2 regions of the Marinobacter sp. L-13 genome follow, and region 1 is predicted to be linked to the other one. Evidence: riboswitches for the same ligand, from Rfam matches in the RefSeq annotation. Region 1 holds a riboswitch; the other holds the start of a gene.

Region 1 (4,986 bases):
GTACCTGCCTGAGGTGGAAGCCGGGTTGCTGGACAGTAGTCGAGATCTCCTGGAGGTATGGCTTCAGGAGCGTGGAAACCAGTGCGCCATGGCTGAAGCCCTTGGCTGCCATAGAAATACCATCCGGAACCGGATGAATCGGTTGGTCGCGGAGATGCCTCCGGAGTCTGAACCGAATGAATATTTCAAAACCCTGGTGCTGGCCCATCTGTTGTCGCGGCCATGATTCAAGCCAGCGGAAAATCTGTGTGGAGATGTTATGAGTGAAAATCTGAACGCTATTACCAATGCTCGGTTGCAGGGCCGTGAGGGGTTATTCCGGCTGACCATCACCGATGGAAAATTCAGCAGTGTCACGGCGCAGGATGCGACTGAAAGCGTTGCCGAGAACCAGCTGGACGCCGGCGGAAATCTGGTCGCTCCTCCTTTCGTGGAGCCGCACATCCACCTGGATGCGGCCATGACCGCCGGCGAGCCACGCTGGAACCAGAGTGGTACCTTGTTTGAAGGTATCGAGTGTTGGTCTGAGCGCAAAGCCAGCCTGACTCACGACGACGTGATCGGTCGGGCCGAACAGACGTTGAAGCTGTTTGCCGATAACGGCATTCAGCACGTCCGCACCCACGTGGACGTGACGGACCCCAAGCTGACAGGGCTGAAGGCCATGCTGGAAGTGCGTGAGCGTATGGCTGACACAGTAGACCTGCAGATTGTCGCTTTTCCCCAGGAAGGTCTCTGGTCATTTCCCCAGGGCAAGGAGCTGATGGAAGAGGCGGTTCGTCTGGGGGCCGATGTGGTCGGTGGCATTCCCCATTTCGAATTCACTCGAGATTACGGCGTTGAATCGGTTCAATGGCTGGTGGCGTTGGCCCACAAAAACGACCTTCTCGTAGACGTGCATTGCGACGAGATCGACGATCCCGAATCCCGATTCCTGGAAGTGCTCGCTGCCGAGGCGCTCAAGCTGGATTATGGCTCACGGGTCACCGCCAGCCATACCTGTGCCATGGGCTCGTACAACGACCATTACTGCAGCCGGCTGTTCCGCCTGTTGAAGAAATCCGGCCTGCGCTTCCTGTCGATGCCCACCGAAAGCCTGCACCTGCAGGGCCGCTTCGATGGTTATCCGAAACGTCGTGGCCTGACCCGGGTTCCGGAACTGCTGGATGCGGGACTGAAGGTGGCCTTCGGCCAGGATTCCATCCGCGATCCCTGGTATCCACTGGGCAACGGCAACATGCTCCGTACCCTGGACGTAGGCCTGCACGCCTGCCACATGCTGGGCATGGGTTGGATTGATCGGTCGCTGGAGCTGATCACCGACAACGGTGCTGCAGCATTGGATCTGGACGAATACGGCATCGAGGAGGGACTTCCGGCTCGCTGTGTTGTTCTGCAGGGGCAGTCGCCCTACGAGGTGCTGTTGGGCCAGTTGCCGGTTGCCGCGTCTATTCGTGATGGCCGTGTTCTGATAAACCGGCAGGGTTGATGCCCGTTGAAGTAGAAGCTACAGATTCCCCGGTTTGCTAACCGGGGAATCTGCTCAACTACTCTGGTGTTCAGCGTAGCGACTTCAGGGCCGTTGCCCATTTCGCCATTTCGTCCAGCATGGCATTGGCAGAGCCGGTGTGATGCTCGGCAGGGAGGAAGTTGCGCTGGTCATCCAGTTTCTCCCACGGCATCTGCACCATTACTCCTTCCACCATCGGCATCATTTTCAGCGTAGTAACCAGCTGCTTGGCAACCTGGGCTGAACGGAGTCCACCGGAAACACCGCCGTAGCTGACAAACCCGCAAGGCTTATAGTTCCACTCGTTGTATACGTAGTTCAACGCGTTCGTGAACGATGGCGGCGGGCAAAAATTGTACTCGGGAATGACGAAGACGTAGGCATCTGCCTTATTTACGCTCGCTGACCAGGCTTTGGTGTGCTCATGCTCATATTTCTGCATGCGAGGATGGTTGGCCTCGTCGTAAACCGGAAGCTTGAACTCAGCTAGATCGACCAGTTCGCTGGAAAACGTTCCCTGGTCATTGACCAGAGAATTGAACCAGTGGGCAATGGAAGGGCCGATTCGGCCGGGGCGCGTGCTGCAGATGATGGTTTGTAGTTTCATGGGGTGTCCTTAGATAGCGGCCACAAGCCGTCGAAGGCTGCTTAGTGAATCCGTGTAGGAATGGCTGCTTAGTGAATCCGTGTAGGAATGTCTGCTTGGAAAAGCAGCATAAAGGGCGCCTCTTCAAAAAGATAACGGAGTAACCAGTAAGAATTAGTCAAAAATTCTGAGCCTATCAGCCCGCCGCCTCGCTCGACGTTAGCTTCCTATCTCTCTATAATGCCCGGTCTCGCAGGAGAGTGGGCCGTTGGCCCCGCCGAAGGCGCAAACTCCCATAAACGCTCAGGCACAGGTACTGCGAGCATCATCTAACGCCGTCTGGAGAGCGACTGCCACCGCAGTCCACCGAAGGGGCAAGCAGAGCCAGGCTCTGTAAACTCTCAGGTATCAGGGACAGGGGGAGAGGCCACAGAAACTCAGGAGTCCTGTGTGCTGACCTCTATCTATATGATTGCCATTACCGCCGAAGCCATGTCGGGAGCCCTCACCGCCGGGCGGAGGAACATGGATCTGTTTGGTGTCGCTGTAATTGCGTTTTTTACCGCCCTTGGTGGCGGAACTGTCCGGGACATTCTTCTGGGTAATTTCCCAGTCACCTGGACCCAGCACCCTCGCTATATCTACATGACCATTACCGGTGGCCTGGTCACCATCGTGATTGCGCGCTTCATGCGGCATCTGCATCAGTTGTTTCTGGTTCTGGATGCCATAGGTCTGGTGGCTTTTACGGTTATTGGCTGCAATGTCGCGCTCAAGCTGGGCTATGACACCGTGGTGGTGGTCATGGCCGGCATCACAACAGGGATCTTTGGCGGTATCATCCGGGATATCTTATGTAACCGCACCCCGCAGGTGCTGCGCCACGAACTCTACGCCAGCGTTTCACTGATGGTGGCTTTCCTGTACCTGACCTTGCTTCGCCAAGGGGTGGGCGAGAATGTCACTCTTTTGGCCGCTTTCAGTCTCGGGCTGCTTCTGCGTATGGCGGCCATTCGCTGGGGGTTGTCGTTGCCAGTATTCAGCTATTCGCAGACACGCTGGGAATGAGCGCGATGTGGGTTTGAGAAAGCCCTCGAATTGTGGGCATGGTCTAGCCTCAGACCTTTTCATCGTTTCATTTCCTCGTGAACTGAGCTAACGTAGCTTGCTAAGATTTTTCCTTTTTCAGAGTCGCTGAGTTTCAAAATGAAAACCGGTTTTTACTTCATCCATTCCGTTTTATCAGCGGCGGCATTTCTGGCTGCCGGGCCTCGCCGTATTTGCCATTCCTTTCGCTGAATTCGTCGAATCCCTCGTCGAATTCGGCGAAACCCTCTGAACACATCCCCCAACTGAACCTTGCCTTGCGGGCCTATAGGAGTCGGTATGTCCGAACGTCCAGCTATTTATGTCTTAGAACAGGATTTTGATCGTTTATCTGCGATGTTGGAGAAACAGCTACATGGCACTGAAACAGCCGAAGCGCTTGCGCTCGAGCTTGATAGAGCAACTCTGGTTGATGCCGCAAAGCTGCCTTCCGGCACCGTCACCATGAATTCTCTGGTCCATTTTAAAAATGAGAGTAACGACGCCGAGTACACGAAGAGACTCGTGTACTCGACCCCGCGAGACGGAAGCGAGGAGTGTGTATCCGTCCTGGCTCCGGCGGGTGCAGCCTTGCTGGGTCTTCGGGTAGGCGATCGTATTGATTGGCCTTTGGCTGGAAAGAACCAGCTGCGTCTGAAAATTATCCATGTGACTCACGCAAACTGAACGAGGAAGATGCATGCACCAGAAAGCCCCCCTTGACCAGCTGTATGAGCAGGTCGTCCTGAGAAATCCCGCGGAACCTGAATTTCATCAGGCCGTTCTGGAAGTTCTCGACTCGCTGGCGCCGGTGATTGCCAAGCATCCCGAGTATAAGGAAGCGAAGCTCCTTGAGCGTATTTGCGAACCAGAGCGGCAAATCATTTTCAGGGTCCCCTGGGTGGATGACTCTGGTACCGTGCAGATCAACCGGGGGTTTCGCGTTGAACTCAACTCGGCCCTTGGGCCCTACAAGGGGGGCTTGCGGTTCCATCCTTCCGTCAATCTGGGCGTGGTGAAATTTCTGGGTTTCGAGCAGATCTTCAAGAACTCTCTGAGCGGTATGCCGATCGGCGGAGGCAAGGGTGGTTCCGACTTTGATCCCAAGGGCCGATCTGACAATGAGATCATGCGGTTTTGCCAATCCTTCATGACCGAACTGTATCGGCATATTGGCGAGTACACCGACGTGCCAGCAGGCGACATCGGCGTAGGAGCCAGGGAGATTGGTTTTCTGTTCGGGCAATACAAGCGCCTCACCAACCGTTACGAATCTGGCGTGCTGACTGGTAAGGGCCTCGGATGGGGCGGTGCTCGTGTGCGCAAGGAAGCGACAGGTTACGGAACGGTTTATTTTGTCCGGGAGATGCTGGCGGCTCAAGGTTCCGATCTGGAGGGCAAGGACGTGGTAGTTTCCGGCTCCGGGAACGTCGCAATTTATGCGATGGAGAAGGTTCAGCAGTTTGGGGGCAGGGTGATCGCCTGCTCCGATTCCAGTGGCTACGTTTACGACCCGGCCGGAATCGATGTTGGGCTGGTTCGCCAGATCAAAGAGACGGAACGCGGCCGAATCAGCGATTATGCCGCCCGGCGGCAGAATGGAAGCGATTACGTGCGCGGGGCGTCCATTTGGGAACTGTCCTGTCAGGTAGCCCTGCCGTGCGCCACTCAGAACGAGGTGACCGGGGGCGACGCGAAGGCGTTGATTCGCAATGGCGTCCTGGCGGTTGCTGAAGGTGCCAATATGCCGTGCACTCCAGACGCGGTGAAGTTGTTCCGCGACGCCGGCATTTTATTTGGTCCT
Region 2 (4,986 bases), on a different contig from region 1:
TGGTCAGAAGCTGGCCAGGAATTCTTCAACTTTGTTTGCCGGCATGGGCTTGGCATAGAGGAAACCCTGAGCGAGGTCGCAACCAAGGTCCGTTACCATCTGGGCCTGTTCATCCGTTTCAACACCCTCGACCAGCACGCTGAGGCCCAGACTGTGGCCGACGGTAACCATTGCCTCCATGATGGCCATGTCGGCGCTGTTCTGCATGGCATGTTGAAGAAAGCTCCTGTCGATTTTTATTCCGCAAACCGGGAGCTTTCTGAGATAGACGAGCGAGGAGTGTCCGGTACCGAAGTCATCGATCGAAATGTGCACGCCTGCCTGTTTCAGTTTTTCCAACTGTTTGGTTTGGCTTTCATCGCTGCCGAAAACCTCGTTTTCAGTCAGCTCCACCCCAAGCTGGTGAGGCTGAAGATTGTAACGTTCCACCGTTTCGAGAATATGGCTCGCAAGGTGTGGATTGGTGAGCTGTCGTCCCGAGAGATTGATATCAACCCGCAGGTTTTCCAAAGGGGTTTTCTTCCATGCGCTGAGCTGTTTGCAGGCTGCTTCGATTACCCATTCGCCTATCCGGTTGATGAGGCCAGACTTTTCAGCCACGGGAATGAAAATGGCTGGTGAAACTGCCCGGGATTGACCGTGAAAACAACGAAGAAGCGCCTCGCAGGAGTCGCATGTGCGATCCGCGAGGCTGATCTGGGGCTGGAAAAACAATTCGAGGCCATCGTTATTCAAGGCGTCTCTGAGCAGGTTGGTGATTTCCTGATAACTGACCAGCCTGTCATTGATATCCGGGGTGTAGAAGCACACGCCGTTCTTGCCGGTTTCTTTGGCCTGATACATGGCGGCGTCTGCATTGCCCATCAGCTCAGCCACGGTGGTTCCGTTGTGCGGAAAAAGGCTCACGCCAAAGCTGGCGGTAACCTGGTAGCAGTCGCCTTCCAGATGAACTCTGTGTTCCAGAGCGTCTATCAACCGACAAACAAGTTCATGAATACCTTCAGGGCCTTCGAAATCGAAGATCAGCAAGACAAACTCGTCCCCGCCAAAGCGGCTCAACAGGTCTCCGCCTCGAAGTTCGGCCCTCAAGGTTTCGGCCACCGCTTTCAGGAGACTGTCACCATGATGGTGGCCACGGGTATCGTTGATGATTTTGAAATTGTCCAGATCGATAAAAACGACCGCTAATTCCTGTTGCAGGCGATCAGCCTCATCCAGTCGGCTCGACAACTCGGCTTCCATGAAATGCCGGTTGGGTAATCCGGTCAGGTCGTCAAAACTCGCGCGCCGGTAAAGCTCGTCTCTGGCTTGTTTCTGCTCCTCCAGGCTGATGTCGATGCAGAACATCTCACATTCGCCGCTGTCCTGTTTGATCATTACATGGCTGGAGTAGACGGGGACCAGGTGCCCTTCTTTGTGCTTCAATTCGAGTTCGTCGGAGGGAATGCTGATGTTTTTCTCAAGCCAATTGCGGTGCGCTTCGATCACACCGGTGCGCATGTGATCGGGAATGATCAGGTCTTCCAATAGCTCTCCCAGCGCTTCATCCCGGGAATAGCCATAAATGCGCGCGCTTGCTTCGTTCCAATAAATTACCCGGCGGTGTCTGTCGTATCCCTGAACAGCCACCATGGGCAGACTCTCGATCAGCTCGTAAAACCTGTTTTCACTGTCCTCGGTAGCCGAGCGACTTCCTTGTCCAATATCCATTGCGGGTCAGCATCCTCATGATTAGCGATAAACGTTTCGCGAAGCGATGATGCAATAGAATGAGAATAGTTCGGGATCCCAGGGTTATCTAGTTGGTTTACTGATTGGTAGGGCGGTGCTGTCTCTAGAGCGGCGTTGCAGTCTGCTCTGCGGTTTCCTGCTCCTGCTCCAGCTCTTGCTCCAGCCTGGCGATACAGCGATCGAATGCCCGGCTGATCCTGGTCTGGTCCTTGATCATGTCCAGCCGTGGCCATGTGGCCTGTTCACCGAGATTGATATACATCTCGAGATCTTCAGGGCTCGGGTTGGAGAGGACCTTTCGGTAAAGGGACGCCTTGGGCGGGAAATGGATGTTGATGTCCCCGAGGTATTGCTGACTGGTCATGGCGTAGGCCTGCTCGATGAGTGGCCGTGGTTTCTGCTGGGTGCGGGTGGGGGAGACGGAGATATTCAGTGTTCGGCCACTGTGCTCATAGGCTTCCTTGAAACTGACGCTGCCCAGATTGTGCTGGAGATGCTCCTGAAGTTGGCGTGGATCCATGGCATGGCCGGCCCTCAAGCCTTCCGTGACGCCGAGCCAGCGGAAGGCATTCAGGTGAATCCGTTCCGGATGGTTAAAGAACTCTGCCAGTTCCTTGTCGTTCCGTGTGCAGATGGCACCCGCCACGATGGCACCCATGCTGGAACCGGCCATGACATCCGGCAGCAGATCCTGTCGCCAGAGCGCCCGGGTGACACCGATGTGGTAAATACCAAAGGCCGCACCCCCGCTGAGCATCAGGGCTGGCCGGCCATAGACCCGCTCGGCGTCCTGAAACATTTTCAGTTTTCGGGCGGTTGTCACTTCCGGAATAGGGTGGTCGCAAATGAATTCCATGGACGTCTCGACGGCATCCAGGAATTCACCCACCAACCGATTGGTGCCGCTGCGCGCCACGGTGTAAAGATCGGGATAGGATAATTCGCCCAGGTGACGGTAGAGGCTCTCCTGAAGGATCCGGATCAGTCGCCGCGTGTCGCCATTCTGCCGGCAATGGTCCATGAGGCCCATGTGCTTGCGCATCAGGCTTTCATTCAGCATCCCGGTCTCTTCCTGCTCGCGCCAGTCCAGCAGCCCGTCCATGTCATCGAGCGCGGTAGCGGCCTCGCACCAGTGCTCGTAGTCGTGGGCCTGTTCCAGTTGCTGCTGGAGCTGTTTTCGGGTCTTCAAGGCGTGTTTCATGCTTTTTACCTTAACCCATACGGCCCAAGCTGTGCAGAGGCTGGTTTCCTGGCTCCGGGTTATTTGCTATGTTTAGGCCCGTGGGTTGGGTTTTATTACCAATCAGACATGTCTGCGGGAGAGACTGAATCCCTTGCGATCAGCGCCGAAGGAGCAACTGCCCCGGAAACTCTCAGGCAAAAGGACCGCTGGCATGAATACTTTCCGAAGAGCTGTCGACAATCGCGTCAGTCGGCACACCGAAGGAGCAAACGACCGTTTTCGTTAAAACGGCTCGTGAATCTCTCAGGTCCCGTGACGGAAGGGGTGCTTTCTGCCATTTCGAGCAGGGAGGAAACCCTTGGCGCTCACGGAGATTGGAATGAAGCGAATCGCAGTAATTGGCGGTGGTATCACTGGTATTACCACGGCCTACACCCTTGCCAAGCGCGGGCTTGACGTTACGGTTTACGAGAAGCATCGCTATGCGGCGATGGAAACCTCCTTCGCCAACGGTGGACAGCTCTCTGCTTCCAACGCAGAGGTCTGGAACAACTGGCAGACCGTGATGAAGGGCATAAAGTGGATGTCCCGCCGGGATGCGCCACTGCTGGTCAATCCCAAGCCGTCCTGGCACAAGCTGAGCTGGTTCGCCGAGTTCATTGCCGCTATTCCCCAGTACGAGAAAAACACCACGGAAACCGCTCGCCTGGCTATTGCCGCCCGCGATCACCTGTTTGCCTGGGCGCAGGAAGAAGGCATCGATTTCGATCTGAAGAAGCAGGGTATCCTGCACATCTACCGGGACAAGGCCGGGTTTGACCACGCTGAAAAGGTATCGCGCCTGCTGGCGGCTGGTGGCCTTGAGCGCCGTTCGGTGACCCCGGAGGAAATGAAATCCATCGAGCCGACCCTGGCCGGCAACTATTACGGCGGGTTTTTCACAGAGAGTGACTCCACCGGTGATATTCACAAGTTCACCAATGGACTGGCGGATGCCATCAAGCGGCTGGGCGTTAAAACCTGTTATGGCCACACGGTGACCGAGCTGAGCGCCGATGAGCGTAATGCCTGGGTGACCGCCCACGATGGCACCGAACAGTCCCGGGACACATTTGACGGCGTGGTGATCTGTGCCGGCGTCGGCAGCCGCGGGCTCGCGAAAAAGCTGGGTGACCGGGTGAATATCTATCCGGTTAAGGGGTACTCAATTACCGTGGAGCTGGACGACGAAGCCTCGCAAAAGGCGGCACCAACCGTCAGCTTGCTGGACGATGCTACCAAGATCGTCACCAGTCGCCTGGGCGATGGTCGTTTCCGGGTTGCCGGTACCGCCGAGTTCAGCGGTTACAACCGCGATATCAAGGACGACCGCATCCGCCCGCTCACCCGTTGGGTTGAGCAGTGCTTCCCAGGTGTCTGTACTCGCAAGGTAGTGCCCTGGGCAGGCTTGCGGCCAATGCTGCCGAACATGATGCCAAGGGTTGGGCCAGGTCGCCTGCCGACCGTGTTCTACAACACCGGTCACGGTCACCTGGGCTGGACGCTCTCTGCGATTACCGCTGAGTTGGTCGCTGAGAGCGTTACCGGGGATAGCCGGTAATCTCGCGGATTTTCCGGTACAGGGGTTGAAGCTGAGGGTACATCTTCAGATAAACCTCGGAATACAGCCGCTGGTAAAGAGCCCGGGTTTCTTCGTTGGGATGAAAAACGTCGCCAACCCGGGTCATCTTCGCCACGGCGGTGTCGAAATCCGGATGCAGCCCTAGCCCGACAGCGGCATCAATGGCGGCGCCGAGCCCGGAGGTCTCATAGGTGTGAGGCCTCTCGGCCGGCAGCCCGAGCACATCGGCGGTGAGTTGCATCGCCGCATCGCTCTGTGAGCCACCGCCGGCCACTCGCAATTTCCTGATCTTCACGCCGCTTCGCTTCTCGATTTTTTCCTTTCCTTCCCTGAGCGCGTAGGCCAGACCTTCGAGGATGGCGCGATAAATGTGGGAACGGGTGTGAACGTCCCCGAACCCGATGATCGAGCCTTTCGCTTCCGGCCCCGGCTGGCGCACGCCGGGTGACCA

The links. Region 1 has a riboswitch for glycine ahead of AC13DD_RS08705 (trimeric intracellular cation channel family protein). Riboswitches for the same ligand answer to the same signal wherever they lie in the genome.
Region 2: it holds a riboswitch for glycine, as region 1 does, so the genes downstream of both, AC13DD_RS17895 (D-amino acid dehydrogenase) here and AC13DD_RS08705 (trimeric intracellular cation channel family protein) in region 1, are expected to answer to the same signal.

The regions. Positions count from the first base shown of each region.
Region 1 is NZ_JBSXNQ010000050.1:140,997-145,982, forward strand. Features, by position in the region: gene AC13DD_RS08690 (PucR family transcriptional regulator) at 1-226, shown strand, start outside; gene codA (cytosine deaminase) at 260-1,489, shown strand; gene AC13DD_RS08700 (NADPH-dependent FMN reductase) at 1,560-2,117, opposite strand; glycine riboswitch at 2,340-2,425, shown strand; glycine riboswitch at 2,426-2,524, shown strand; gene AC13DD_RS08705 (trimeric intracellular cation channel family protein) at 2,565-3,164, shown strand; gene rnk (nucleoside diphosphate kinase regulator) at 3,483-3,869, shown strand; gene gdhA (NADP-specific glutamate dehydrogenase) at 3,883-4,986, shown strand, end outside.
Region 2 is NZ_JBSXNQ010000065.1:61,611-66,596, reverse strand. Features, by position in the region: gene AC13DD_RS17905 (putative bifunctional diguanylate cyclase/phosphodiesterase) at 4-1,710, opposite strand; gene AC13DD_RS17900 (DUF3336 domain-containing protein) at 1,835-2,932, opposite strand; glycine riboswitch at 3,038-3,130, shown strand; gene AC13DD_RS17895 (D-amino acid dehydrogenase) at 3,294-4,514, shown strand; gene AC13DD_RS17890 (FGGY-family carbohydrate kinase) at 4,495-4,986, opposite strand, start outside.